DNA from 3 places in the Rahnella contaminans genome. Region 2 is predicted to be linked to each of the others. Evidence: predicted binding sites of a transcription regulator. Region 2 holds the regulator's gene; each other region holds the start of a gene.
What was found. Region 2 encodes LexA, which represses DNA repair genes until DNA is damaged. Its sites were predicted from a motif close to TNCTGTATGTACATACAGNA; they were not measured.
Positions count from the first base shown of each region.

Region 1: the regulator LexA is predicted to act here: its motif matches at 3,505-3,524, upstream of GW579_RS16900 (YebG family protein).
Region 3: the regulator LexA is predicted to act here: its motif matches at 1,358-1,377, upstream of uvrB (excinuclease ABC subunit UvrB).

Region 1 covers NZ_JAADJS010000003.1:488,190-493,096, reverse strand. Annotated here, with positions in the region: gene otsA (alpha,alpha-trehalose-phosphate synthase) at 1-564, shown strand, start outside; gene GW579_RS16915 (alpha,alpha-trehalase) at 637-2,262, shown strand; gene GW579_RS16910 (DUF1003 domain-containing protein) at 2,410-2,892, shown strand; gene GW579_RS16905 (GNAT family N-acetyltransferase) at 2,901-3,377, opposite strand; gene GW579_RS16900 (YebG family protein) at 3,538-3,912, shown strand; gene GW579_RS16895 (methyltransferase) at 4,015-4,907, opposite strand, start outside.
Region 2 covers NZ_JAADJS010000005.1:32,245-37,151, forward strand. Annotated here, with positions in the region: gene plsB (glycerol-3-phosphate 1-O-acyltransferase PlsB) at 1-693, opposite strand, end outside; gene GW579_RS19365 (diacylglycerol kinase) at 821-1,189, shown strand; gene lexA (transcriptional repressor LexA) at 1,309-1,917, shown strand; gene GW579_RS19375 (CsbD family protein) at 2,307-2,516, shown strand; gene zur (zinc uptake transcriptional repressor Zur) at 2,712-3,221, opposite strand; gene GW579_RS19385 (ROK family transcriptional regulator) at 3,321-4,517, opposite strand; gene GW579_RS19390 (DUF5107 domain-containing protein) at 4,627-4,907, shown strand, end outside.
Region 3 covers NZ_JAADJS010000002.1:972,810-977,716, reverse strand. Annotated here, with positions in the region: gene uvrB (excinuclease ABC subunit UvrB) at 1-1,244, opposite strand, end outside; gene GW579_RS13680 (ABC transporter ATP-binding protein) at 2,389-3,099, shown strand; gene bioD (dethiobiotin synthase) at 3,109-3,798, opposite strand; gene bioC (malonyl-ACP O-methyltransferase BioC) at 3,925-4,716, opposite strand; gene bioF (8-amino-7-oxononanoate synthase) at 4,700-4,907, opposite strand, start outside.

The sequences.
Region 1 (4,907 bases), on a different contig from region 2:
GCACTGCTGGAGAAATTCCCTCAGCATCGCGGCAAAGTGCGGTATTCCCAAATAGCACCGACGTCGCGCGGCGATGTGCAGGCGTATCAGGATTTGCGTCATCAGCTTGAAACCGAAGTCGGACGCATCAACGGGAAATACGGCAGCCTGAACCAGACGCCGCTGTTCTATCTCAATCAGCATTTCCAGCGCAGTTTGCTGATGAAACTGTTCCGCCTGACCGACGTCGGGCTGGTCACACCATTGCGCGACGGCATGAATCTGGTGGCGAAAGAGTATGTCGCGGCGCAGGATCCGCAAGACCCGGGCGTGCTGGTGTTGTCGCAGTTTGCCGGTGCGGCGAATGAACTGACGGCGGCACTGATTGTCAACCCGTATGACCGTGATGACGTGGCCGCCGCGCTCGATAAGGCACTGACAATGCCGCTGGAAGAGCGCCGTGAACGCTACAACGACATGATGGAAGTACTGCGTAAAAACGATATTACGCACTGGGGTGAAAGCTATTTGCAGGATTTGCTGGCCATTTCCCCCCATGACGTTGCGCACAACGCCGTCGCCTGAGAAAAACTTCTCTAAACACAGCCCTGAATAAGGGCTGTGTCATTTTTAACGCAATGCAGAGGCTTGTCGCATATGCAAAACGCTAAATTACAGACCAACGAATTCCCTGACCTGGAACCGATTGAGCTGATCCTGGACCGGATGATGGATGCCGAACCGGAACCGGAAATGATCGAAGGCCTGCCGCCATCTGATGCTTTGACCCCGGCGGATCGCTACATGGAACTGTTTACCGCCGTGCAGTCTTCGCACCTGTTTGAAGACAGCAAAACCTTCCCGGACTGCCCGCCGAAAATGGATCCGCTGGACATTCTGCTGCGCTACCGCCGGATAAAAAATCATCCCGGTTTTAATCTGCAACGCTTTGTTGATGCGCATTTTTCGCTACCGGCACATCACGGCGATGAATACGTCAGCGATCCGGGTGACTCCCTGAAAGAGCACATCGATAAACTCTGGCCGGTGCTGACGCGCCAGCCGGAAGACCATGTGCCGTGGTCATCGCTGTTGCCGCTGCCGCAGGCGTATATCGTGCCGGGCGGGCGTTTCAGCGAAACCTATTACTGGGATTCTTACTTCACCATGCTTGGGCTGGCAGAAAGCGGCCGCAATGATCTGCTGCGCACCATGGCAGACAACTTTGCCTGGATGATTGAGATGTACGGGCATATTCCCAACGGCAACAGGACGTATTATCTCAGCCGCTCACAGCCGCCGGTATTTGCCCTGATGGTCGAACTGTTCGAGGAGGACGGCGTGCGCGGTGCGCGGCGTTATCTGGATCATCTGCTGAAAGAGTACGAATTCTGGATGGACGGCGCGGAATCACTGATGCCCAATCAGGCATACCGTCACGTGGTTTGCCTGCCAGACGGCACGCTGCTGAACCGCTACTGGGACGACAGGGATACGCCGCGTGATGAATCGTGGCGCGAAGACGTGGAGACGGCGAAACATTCCAGCCGCCCGGCTAATGAAGTTTACCGTGATCTGCGCGCCGGTGCGGCGTCCGGCTGGGATTATTCCTCACGCTGGCTGCGCGATCCGGACAGACTGGCGAGTATCCGCACCACACAATTCATTCCGGTCGACCTGAACGCGTTCCTCTACAAACTGGAAAACGCAATTTCGAATATCTCCGGCCTGAAAGGCAACCGGGAGACGCAGGCGCTGTTCCGGCAGAAAGCGGAGATCCGCCGCGACGCCATTACCCGCTATCTGTGGGATGACGAAGACGGATGCTTCCGCGATTACGACTGGCATCGTCAGCAACTGGCGCTGTTTTCTGCCGCCAGCGTGGTGCCGCTGTTTGTCGGGCTCGCGACGCACGGACAGGCCGAAAGGGTCGCCGCCGTGGTACGCGAACGGCTGCTGACTTCCGGCGGTTTGCTGGCCACGGAGTTTGAAACCGGCGAACAATGGGACAAACCGAACGGCTGGGCACCGCTGCAATGGATGGCGATCCAGGGCTTCAAGCTGTACGGCAATGACGCGCTGGGCGACGAAATCGCCCGCAGCTGGCTGCGAACGGTGAATCAGTTTTATCAGAAACATCACAAGCTGATTGAGAAATACCACATTTCCGGCAGCGCCGCGCGCGAAGGGGGCGGCGGCGAATATCCGCTTCAGGACGGTTTCGGCTGGACCAACGGCGTTGTCCGCCGCCTGATCGGGCTGTATGGCGAGAATTACGAGTAAAGGTCTGACGCGCCAGTGCAGGAACAACCGTTTCATTGACGGTATGTTAATACTGCCAGGACTCTCACTGCTTTGGGAAGCGGCAAAATAGCGATAGAGTTAAGCCCCGTCGTAAGCCGTTTTCACCGAAACATGAGAGTCAACACGATGCAGCCCGTCAAAAAATTCCGTTTTTATCGCCCGCTGAAAGGTCACAGTCACACGTTTGGTGAACAATGGTTCGCTCTCAAAGCCGAAGCATTCGCCCGGTTCTTTGGCACGCCGACGTTCCTCATCGCGCAGACAGTGATTGTGGCAGTCTGGATCTACCTGAACATCTCCGGGCTATCCAAATTCGACCCCTATCCGTTTATTCTTCTTAATCTGGCCTTCAGTTTGCAGGCAGCTTACGCGGCACCGCTGATTTTACTGGCGCAGACCCGTCAGGCCGAACGCGACCAGGCACACGCGCTGACGGATGCTCAGCACCGTGAAGATCTGGATGATGCGATGGCAAAACGTCAGACTGTGGCTGAAGAAAATTCCGCCCAGTTACTGGTTTTAGTCCAGCAGAACATAGAGTTGACCTCGCTGACCAAAGAGCTGGCCGAGCGGATTGAAACCCTGACAACGCAGCTGGCCAGCCGGTAAACAAAACGCTACACGTCCTCATTCAAGTCACTTTTCTTTCGATAAATATCAGGCCGGGTTATCGCCCACGCATAATCCGGCCTGTTTACCGGTTCGTAACCGAATTTTTCATACAACCAGGGCGCGGTGGTGGTGAACAACACCATGCGGCGCAGGCGCGCGGAAACCGGATGCGACTGGCAGCATTCGACCAGCCAGCCGCCGAGGTTGTTACCCTGATAGTCTTCCAGCACATAGACGTCGCACAGGTAAGCAAAGGTGGCGTAATCAGTGATAAAGCGGGCGAAACCGATTTGTTTTTCGCCTTCAAACAGACCAAAGTTGAGACTGTTTTCAACGGAATCGCGCACGGTTTGCTCGTCAATTCCGGCAGCCCACGTTGAGCGGGTCAGGTAACGATGGATCGCCGGAATATCCTGCGCGGTTTTATCCGTGGTGATATGGAATGCGCCTTTTGTCCACTGGCATACGTCGGTTGCTGTCACTGTATTCTCCGCGAGTTTCGGTTGTTTTAATGATCACCGTACGAATGTAGCGCAGGCCGGTCGAGATTTCATACAGTCGGGCTGTAAAAAGCTGGCTGAATGCTGTATCCTGCACTCATCATTAATATGCTGTATATAATTACAGTATAAGGAGCGAGTCATGGCTGTTGAAACAAAATTTGTTGTCGTCAGAAAAGGTGAAGAGAAAATGACATTTGCCAATAAAAAAGATGCAGACGCTTACGACAAGATGCTCGATATGGCAGATACCTTCACCGAGTGGTTATCGCAGAGCGGGCTTGAGATTGACGAAGTGCTGGCGGAAAATATCGCGCTGCACCTCGCTGAGCAAAAAGATGCCGTTCAGCATATCCTGCGCACCAGTAAATTACCGGAAACCGTAGCGGTCGTTGCTGACGAGACCACTGAAGAAACCGCAGAGCCTGTAGCCGTGGAACACGTCGAAGCGGATGCAGAAACGGAAGAAAAAGCAGCACCTGCACCGAAAAAAGCCCGCGCAGTGAAAGCCGCCTGACTTTTTTGCCATAAAGAGCGACGGAAACAGAAGGGGCACACACTGGCAATATCCCGCGTGCCCCTTTATCACTGCATTTGCGCAACGTTCTCCCGCCAGAAATCAGCGAATTTCCGCTTCAACAATCGAGACGTAGCAACCTGTATCAATAATGCGGTTCAGTTTGAGATCGGCATCCGCCAGCAACGCTTTGATTTCATCTTCGGAACGCGTTTGCCCGCCATCAAAACTTGCCAGCAAAAGCAGATCGACTTCCTTGCCGCCGTGCCAGGCGTTTCCGCGCGGAATGACCGGTTCCATGATAAGCAGCTTCGAACCGGCGTGCATGGCATTGCGGCAGGTGCGTAGTATTTTGCGCGCCTGTTCTTCCGGCCAGTCCATCGTGATGTATTTCAACATATAAAAATCCGCCGTCGGGCAGGATTCAAAGAAACTGCCGGGATGCAATTCCCAGCGGGAATCATCGCCCAGCTCGCTGAGACGGTTTTTAGGCAAGACCTGCGGCTGATCGAATAAAATACCGTGCAGCGTCGGATTATGTTGCAACACTTTTAATAATAATCCGCCCATGCCACCGGCAATATCCACGACGGTTGATTTATCAGGGAAATGATAACTCCGAACGATGAAGTTATTTTCAATCGAAGACATGGACGACATTCCCCGGTCAAAATCATTAATACCGTCATGCGCACTTTCCTGAGCCCAATACTCGTAGAAATTCATACCGTAACGATTTTTAAAGGCGGATTCGCCGCGAATATTTTCTATAACATTTCCGAGCGGAAGCCAGAGTGTTTCATGCGTCAGCATTAATACTGCCGCACGCAGGGAACCGGGGACGTCTGAACGTAAGAATTCGGCGGAAGGCGTCAGGGAAAACTCACCGTTTTCATGTTCCTTAAAGATATTCTTAGACGCCACCATCCGCATTACACGGTAGAGTTGCCGCGGGTTGACGCCCAGTTCTTTGCCCAGTACATCGGGCGTTTTAG
Region 2 (4,907 bases):
TTCAATCGCTTTTTCGATGGCCTTGGAAGCCAGCAGCTTATTGAATAAATCCTGACGAGCTGGAAGGCGCGGGCCGACTGCCGCCAGACGCTGGCGGGAGAAATGCATGCGCGCCACGCGTGCCAGTTTCTGAGCGATAGTTTTGTCTGTACCGTGTTCCGTCGCCATATAGCGCAGGGAAACGGTATTAGAGAAACGAACAAAACTGTCACGTCCGAGCCACAGCACGGCGAAGAATTTCTGGATGCCATTCAGCACGCGCAGATGCGGCGTATCATCCTGACCTTCCCGGCCTGGCGCACGACCAAACATCACGGAAACTGGCAGCATCTGAATGTCTAAATCCGGATTGTTGCGATGCAAATCCAGATAGTCGTGGAACAGCTTTACGGATTCCTGCTTCGGCGTGTAATACGAGAATACGCGCGGGCCTTCAGCAATGAAAACATGGCTTGGCAGCAGGGTTCCGTCGATTTCCAGCGGAATAAGAGGGTCGGGCAGATTCTCGGCCAGACATTGCGCACGCAACGTCAGCAAGTCTGCTTTGGAGTTATAAGGCAATACGTACAAAATCGGGCGCGTCGGGTCTAAATGCAACTCGGTAACCGGATCTGAAGGTATGACCTTGCTCTTTACCAGCAATGAGAGTGGTAAATTCAATAATGTGTAATAAAGTCTACGCCAACCTGACATAAAAACGTGAAGCCTCTTGTTAGCAATTTCGCCGCAAGGATACCAGAAAGCTCAGATGAGATCTGTGGTGATGCGATACCATATAACAGCTAAAATGCTGCAAACACTCTAAGGATCAGTACCCGAAATGGCGAACCAAGTCACCGGATTTACCCGAATTTATAAAGCAGCCGGATATTCCTGGAAAGGATTGAAAGCCGCATGGCAAAATGAAGCGGCTTTTCGCCAGGAAGCCAGCGTCGCTATCCCGCTAATTTTGTTATCTTTCTGGCTGGATGTCAGCAGTATAGAACGTATCCTGCTGATTGGCTCCGTCGTGCTGGTGTGTGTGACTGAACTGCTTAACAGCGCCATTGAATCCGCGATTGACCGCATCGGGCCTGAGTTTCACGTCCTGTCTGGACGTGCGAAAGATATTGGCTCCGCCGCCGTACTTCTGACCATCATATTGGCGATTTTTGTCTGGGTCAGCATCTTTTGGCCGCGATGGTTCTGATCTGGAACCTGTATTCCAGGAATTATCGTTATGCCCTGTTTTTATTCAATCTTAGGTTTTCATTGCCCGTTTAGCTGTATATACTCACAGCAAGACTGTATAAACAACCAGGGGGCGGAATGAAAGCTTTAACGACCAGACAACAAGAGGTCTACGACCTTATTCGCGATCATATCTCCACCACCGGTATGCCACCGACCCGCGCAGAGATTGCATCCCGTCTGGGGTTCCGTTCCCCGAACGCGGCGGAAGAACACCTGAAAGCGCTGGCGCGTAAAGGCGTTATCGAGATCGTTTCCGGTGCTTCGCGCGGTATTCGTCTGCTGATGGAAGAAGAAGAAGGTTTACCGCTGATTGGCCGCGTTGCCGCCGGTGAACCGCTGCTGGCTCAGCAGCACATCGAAGGACATTACCAGGTCGATCCGGCCATGTTTAAACCGAGTGCGGATTTCCTGCTGCGCGTCAGCGGGATGTCGATGCGTGATATCGGTATTCTGGATGGTGACCTGCTGGCAGTACACAAAACGCAGGACGTCCGTAACGGGCAGGTTGTCGTTGCGCGTATTGATGATGAAGTCACGGTCAAACGCCTGAAGAAACAGGGCAGTGTTGTTCAGCTGTTGCCTGAAAACAGCGAATTCCAGCCGATTGTGGTTGATTTGCGTGAACAGAATTTCAGCATTGAAGGTCTGGCGGTTGGCGTTATCCGCAACGGCGACTGGATCTAATCTGCGCTTAAGTTCTACGTTGCAGGTGCATTGGCCGCCTCTGACGCGCCTGTAAATATCAGTATCTCATCGCCCCGTTTTGGGGCGATATTGTTTGAAGCTGCTAATAAACTTTCCCGATAAAATCCTTTTTCTCACGTGTTATCCGCTGTGTTACCTGTTTAGAGCAAATACCGGATTTGCACTCTCTGTGCTCTGAATTACCGGCCTTTTTCAGTCAGACAGATTCCAATTCCACGTTATATCCTGCTTTGGATTAATCCTAATAGTGGTTTTTATCCCTGTTTTGGGAAGACGAATCCGCATTCTCTACTAAGCTTTGAAGTGTTAAGGACGGGCTGCCAGCAAACGTGCAGCTCCACAACCCAAGGTAACAGGAGATATTTATCATGAATAAGGACCAAGCCGACGGTAACTGGAAGCAGTTCAAAGGGAAAGTGAAAGAACAGTGGGGTAAGCTGACTGATGACGACCTGACAGTCGTTGAAGGTAAACGTGATCAGCTGGTAGGTAAGATTCAGGAGCGATATGGCTATCAGAAGGATCAGGCCGAGAAAGAGCTCAAGGATTGGGAATCGAAAAACAAATATCACTGGTAACACGCGACTCCCCCTCGCGTATCAGTGACGTATCCTGAGTTATTGCTGCTCCTACCCGGAACACTTTCAGGATACGGGTACAAGGATGTACCCAACCTTCAACATCTTCCTTCTACACCTTAAATTATCCGTTCAGCTGCGTTAAAACCCTTCCGCTTTACGCCTTTTGAAATTCCATCAAAAACACCTGATTTCTCAGCGTTTTTTTACCACAATACTGTGGTCGTGTTCGCAATGATCGTGGCTGTCGCAGGTTTCAACAACTTTGCATTCGGCACATAAGCCATGTGCTTCAACGACCGAATGACGCAACTCAAAACCAGATTCAAGCGCCAGTTTCGCCAGACGTTCTTCAATGCCGTCTGTGGTTTTTTCCGTGACCAGCCCGCAGCGGTCACAGATAAACAGCGCTGAAGTGTGGCTCGGCTCTTCGAAATGATGGCAAAGCACATAGCTGTTAGCCGATTCAACCCGATGAATAAACCCTTGTTCCAGCAGAAAATCCAGCGCCCGGTAAACCGTTGGCGGTTTGGCCTGTGGTTCGCTGACGCGCAGCAGATCCAGCAAGTCATAGGCGCTGATCGCACCGGGTTGTTGCGCCATCAGTCGCAAAACTTCCAGCCGCTGCGGTGTAAGACGAACATTGCGCTGCTGGCAAAGTTCTTCAGCTTGTGAAAGTAATTTTTCCGGATTATTCAGGGTCATAGCAACATTCTCTGAGCGCAGATTGGGATAAATAGGCCACATCATGCAGCCATTCTTAATTTTATCATGCTTCAGCCAGATCGACGAATTATGCGCCGCTCAGCCCGCCATACCTTCCAGCGCTTTTTCCACATACAGGTAACCAATACCCATAATTTGCTGCTCGCGGCTTAGCGTGCCGGGCGCAATGTGTGTCGCCTGCGTTTTGACATGATCGGTTCTGTCAAACGGGTTCAGCCCGCTCTGTGCGCGGACGGCGTTCAGCCAGACGTCGCCGAATCCGCAACTGCGACCGTACAGATAAATACGGTTAATGTTCAAAATATTGAGGAAATTATACAGGCTCAGTCCCAGCGCCCGCGCACCCTCCATCACCTGCGCGCAAAGTGCCGCGTCGCCCTGATGAAACCGGTCAATCAGCTCCTGCGTGCCCGGTGTGCGTGGTGGCTGCAAAGGATTCTCTGCCACGATAAGCTGCCGGGCTTTTTTCTTCAGCGCCGACAGCGAAGCCAGCGTTTCCAGGCAACCGTAGCGACCACAGGCGCAGCGGCTGCCCTGCGGATCGACAATCGTGTGCCCGAGTTGCCCGCTGCCAAAAAGGCTGCCGCGATAAATCTGCTGATTGATCACGAAAGAAGATCCGATGCCGTAATCGACGTTGATCACGCAAAAATCATGCTGGTCGTTCGCGTGCTGCCACTTCTCGGCCAGCGCCAGCATGATGCAGTCGTTATCCATCAGGATTTCGGTTTGCAACTTCTCTTCGAGCAAATATTTAATCTCGATTTCGCCGGTCCACGGTGCCTGCGGCATGCGCTGAGACACGCCAGTAGTCGGATTCACCTGCCCGTGGATCGCCAGTGCCAGCCGGATTTTAAGGCCGGGGAATTTCTTCCGATACTGATGAAAACAGGCTTCGATCTGCGCCAGCATCGCTTCCGGCGTTTTGACCGCAATATCCGTCAGCTGGTAGCCGCTCAGCGGCAAAATCAGCCGGTTCACCAGAATGCTCTCGATGCGATAAGGCGTGATGTTCATGCACAAGATCGTGCTGTCATCCGTGGCGACCTGATAACTTCCTCCGCCAAGCCCGCGGGAATGCAAATTCACCGGATTATGGGTGATCAGTCCGTCGTTTTGCAGATCATCAAGGATCTTGCTGATAGCCGGGATCGACAGATGTGAAAGCCGCGACAGCGTTGATTTACTGGTATTTTTCTCCCGGTAAAGCAACGTCATCAGCACCTGCTTATTAAACTGACGTACCCGCAGATTGTTCAATCCTTCCATCGGCATTTACTAAACCCCGTTTACTGAATTGCGTGACCGTAGCGGATCCGCGTCTTTTGTACGTTGCGTAGACTCTCGAAATTGATATTTCGGTATGACGTATTGAGGACAAATCATGAGCGGAACAGTAAAAGTCTGGCAGGAAGCGGTGGATTTACCGACCTGGTTAACAGGGAAACAGGACACGCACCCGATGTTTCTGGCGCACCGGGTGTATCAGGGCTCGTCCGGCGCGGTCTATCCGTACGGCGTGACCGATACGCTGACCGGTGAGAAAGTCATGAAAACCTATCAGGCGCTGTATCTGGAAAATGATTATATCAAAATCATGTTGTTACCCGAGCTTGGCGGGCGTGTACATCGCGCCTGGGACAAAGTAAAACAGCGTGATTTTGT
Region 3 (4,907 bases), on a different contig from region 2:
GGACGCACCACCTGATCCACCACATCGCCGCCGGATTTATCCAGCTCGTAAGCGCCTGGCGTGGCGGAAACATAAATCGTCTGCGGCGCCAGCGCTTCAAATTCTTCAAAACGCATCGGGCGGTTATCCAGCGCCGATGGCAGGCGGAAACCGTATTCCACCAGCGTTTCTTTACGCGAGCGATCACCTTTATACATCCCGCCGATTTGCGGAATGGTGACGTGGGATTCATCGACTATCAGCAAACCGTCGGCAGGCAGATAGTCAAACAGTGTCGGCGGCGGCTCGCCCGGCCCGCGCCCTGAAAGGTAGCGCGAATAGTTTTCGATACCCGAGCAATAACCCAGCTCATTCATCATTTCGAGATCAAACTGCGTACGCTGGCTGAGACGCTGTTCTTCGAGCAGTTTGTTGTTATCCAGCAACACCTTGCGGCGATCGGCCAGATCGACTTTGATCTCTTCCATCGCCTGCAAAATACGTTCACGCGGGGTGACGTAGTGCGTTTTCGGGTAAATGGTGAAACGCGGAACTTCGTGCTGCACCTGACCGGTCAGCGGATCGAAAAGGGAAAGCCGCTCGACTTCCTGATCGAAAAGCTCGATGCGCAGCGCCAGATCGTCCGATTCCGCCGGGAAGACGTCGATCACTTCGCCACGGACGCGGAAAGTACTGCGCTGGAAAACCTGATCATTGCGGGCATATTGCAGCTCGGCCAGACGGCGCACGATCGCGCGCTGATCGATAATCATCCCTTTGGTCAGGTGGAGCATCATTTTCAGATACAGATCCGGGTCGCCCAGACCGTAGATCGCCGAAACGGATGCCACCACGATGACGTCGCGGCGCTCAAGCAGCGCTTTGGTCGCGGAAAGTCGCATCTGCTCGATGTGTTCGTTCACCGAGGAATCTTTTTCGATAAACGTGTCTGAACTCGGGACATACGCTTCTGGCTGATAATAATCGTAGTAAGAAACAAAATATTCGACGGCGTTCTCCGGGAAGAACTCTTTCATTTCGCCATATAGCTGGGCCGCGAGGGTTTTATTGGGCGCGAGAACCATCGTCGGCCGGTTCAGGTCAGCAATCACGTTCGCGACGGTGAAGGTTTTACCGGAACCGGTAACGCCGAGTAACGTCTGGTGCGCCAGACCGTTCTCCAGCCCTTCTTCCAGACGGCGTATTGCCTCAGGCTGATCGCCTGATGGCTTAAATTCGGAATGCAGTTTGAACTCTTTACTCATGACGGGCTACCTGGCTGAAATGAAAACGCATAAGGCCGTACGAAAGGCGCTCACGGAAAAACAGTATGAAAGACTCCGCGAATTTTGCCAGCCTTGATTTTACCGCCCTATAGTACTGTATATAAAACCAGCCTCCAATCGATAAAAATCACCGGTGATTTAACAGGTTGCTTCATCTGCACTTTTTTAGGTTATTACGAAAAAGAATTCTCACCATCAGGTGACAATTATCCCCAAAATTTTTCATCCGTTAACTTTCTGACCACAGGTTGACGAATTCTGACACAACTATGACGAACGAATTACGGGCATATTGCTTTTAACTAACTCACTGATTATAAACAACATCATCAAAAAGCTGCGAATACGGGCAAAGTGAGCACAACCCGCGCCCCGACTCGTCTGTAGCATCTTTTCTTACTCTCATGCACATGGTTATCCACAGGAATAGTGGATAACTCTCAGCACGCCCCGTGCTGCGGGAGTTGGCAAAAAGTGCACTTCAGACGCCGGAGGGGGGATCAGCATCTTTTTTAGTTATTTTTTCCCTTTTTTCAGACTTTATTTATGCCTATTTTGCCTAGATTTCTGGTCGGATGTTTCTTGCAAAATCCAAAAGTGCATCTCATCAGGATTTTTTTGCTTCTTACTCCCCTTACGTTTGCACCAAAATCAGAGAGAGCGGCACTGGCAAAGTGCAGTTGCCCTTTTCCCGCGTCTGACCGGTTCTGTTAAAACCTGAGCAACACTAATGAATAATCCTAAATCGCCGTGCGCCCCGCTGTTAACACCCCTGTAACTTCTCTTTTCCCCGGCACTTTTACAAACTTGGCCTGAGAGTTGCAGTGTCACTGTAGGAAGCGTTTCCTGTAGCCGGAACCGCTTTTTTCACCTGAAAGTGAAATCTGATGATTACCCTGTTTTTTGCTAAGCAAAGTCATTTTTAGTGCAAGGAAAAAGCGGTTAACCCCATTTATCACTGGTTAATGGCTGTTTATCTGTAATTGATGCTGAGAGGTTGGCTGGTAATCAACGGGATTTAATTCTGTGTTACGGCGTTAACAGCGGAACATAAATGTCAGAAATGTGACAGTGGCGGTCAAAGCGAAGTTCAGCGGAATGCTCCGTGCGGGAGGGAGGTCTGATGTTAAGTGTAAAATCAGTTAATCAGTATTATGGGCAAAAACATATTCTGTGGGATATCAATCTCGAACTGTACCGCGGTCAATGTACGTGTCTGATCGGCCGAAATGGCGTGGGGAAAACCACGCTGGTGAACTGCATTATGGGCCATCTTCCGGTGAAAAGCGGGGCGATCTCCTGGCAGTCGCGCGACGAAGAGCCTCAGAGTTTGTTAAATCTGCCAGTGGAAAGACGTGCGCAAATCGGTATCGGTTATGTGCCACAGGGCCGGCAGATTTTTTCGCAGATGAGTGTCGATGAAAACCTGCAAATTGCCATGATGGCCAGCCGGAATAAGACGCGTCGCGTGCCTGAAGAGGTCTACGACCTGTTTCCGACGCTTAAGGAAATGGGAATGCGTAAAGCGGGAGAGCTCGATGAGAGCCAGCAGCAGCAACTGGCGATCAGCCGCGCGCTGGTTCAGGAGCCCGAACTTCTGATCCTCGACGAACCGACCGAACACACCAGCGCGTCAATGGCGGCGAATATGGGTAACATCATTCACCGCCTGAACCGTGACCTTGGTCTGACGCTGCTTCTGGTCGGGCATAAATTGCCGTTCATCCGCAGCGTCGCTGACCGGTTTTGTCTGGTGGACGGCGGGCGCAACGTAGCGCAAGGCACGCTGGCACAGCTTGACGAGACGTTAATCAAAAATTATCTGACGGTCTGACGTCGCGCTTCATTCACCACAAGAAAGCAGACGTTCGAGATCCAGATATTGCCCCAGATTTACGTCCAGACCGGCGATCAGGAACGGGATCTCGCCCAGCAGTGGCGCAGGCAACATACGCGTGAGCGTCTCCATGTATGCCGGATGATGCTTCCCCGTTTCCTGCACATCATTGGCAATCCAGCCCGCAAGATGCAACCCACTTTGCGCGATGGCCTGCGCCGTCAGCACGGCGTGATTGATGCAGCCCAGCCGCATTCCCACCACCAACACCACCGGCAGTTGCTCGGCAATCACCCAGTCCGCAAACGTGTAATCTGCGGTCAGCGGCGTGTACCAGCCACCCGCCCCTTCCACCACTACCCAGTCAGCCAGCGGTTCGAGATGGCGCAATCCGGCGGATAACACCTGCGGATCAATCGGGCGCTTTTCCAGCTCGCTGACGATATGCGGCGACGTCGGCTCGATAAACGTACAAGGATTCACTTCGTCATAACGCAGTCCGACGGTGCTGTAAGCCTGAAGCGCCAGCGCGTCGCTGTTGCGCGGCCCTTCTGCCGTCATTTCACTGCCTGATGCCACCGGTTTGTATCCGGCGGTTTTGTGTCCGGCGCGCGCTGCCGCCTGCAAAAATGCGGTTGTGGCAACGGTTTTTCCGACTTCTGTGTCGGTGCCGGTAATAAAGTATTTTTGTTTCATGATTTATTTTAATAAAAGCCTGGTGTTGGTTCTGGCTCCCTTCCCGCAATGACATCGGATTTTGCTCCTCCCCCTGCGAAGGGGAGGGAGCAGACCGTGCCTGTTTCAAACCTGGGAGGAGCTTTGTTAACGTGGGATAAGTTCTTCCACCTGCAAAATGCCGTAGACCAGCCGGTAGTTGAGCGGCAAAATGCCGTCGCGGCGGACGTAATGTTTTTCCAGCAATTGCAGACGCTCGCGCCCGCCCAGTCCGCCGAGGCGGCCATTTTTGATGTGCGTCGCGCCAATGCCTTTGAGCGAACGCATCAGCGACATCACGTCCGGGAATTCGGCGACGTGATCGCTGAAGGTCACTTCATGGCGATACGGCGCGCAGGCTTCGGCGATTTTGTCGGGCGTCAGGAACTGATTCACGTGACGACGGCCATCGACTTTCATCCACGCCGCGGCCAGCTCATTGAGCGAACCTTCGGCCAACGTGGAGAAAATCACCAATCCGCCGTTGCGGGTGACGCGATGCATTTCTTCCAGCGCACGCGGCAGCGCGTTACACCACTGCACTGCCAGATTGCTGAAACAGATATCAACCGAGTTATCAGCAAACGGTAAACGCTCGATATCCCCCGGCACGTATTCATCGGCGGAATCCAGCTCGCGGGCACGGCTCAGCATGCCTTCAGAGAGATCCAGCGCAATCACGTTTTTCCCCTGAGCGCGCCAGTAACGGCTGAAATAGCCCGTCCCGCAACCGGCGTCGACAACCGTTTTTCCAGCATTTTTCAGATAAGGTTCTGCCAGCGAAAGCAACGTTTCACCCACATCACGCTGCAATTGTGCGGCGTTTTCATAACTGACGGCGGCGCGACTGAACGCGTCGGCCACCGCTTGTTTATTCACTAATTCAGTGACTGCACCCATGAAGGGACTCCAGCAAAAAATCGATATCTTCCGGCCTGTGTGCCGCCGTCAGCGTAAGACGCAGCCGCGCGCTGCCCGGAGGCACCGTCGGCGGACGGATAGCACTGACCCACAACCCGCGTTCGCGCATTGTCGCCGCCAGATCTAAAGCAGGCTGATTTTCGCCTACGATCACCGGCTGGATTGCCGTT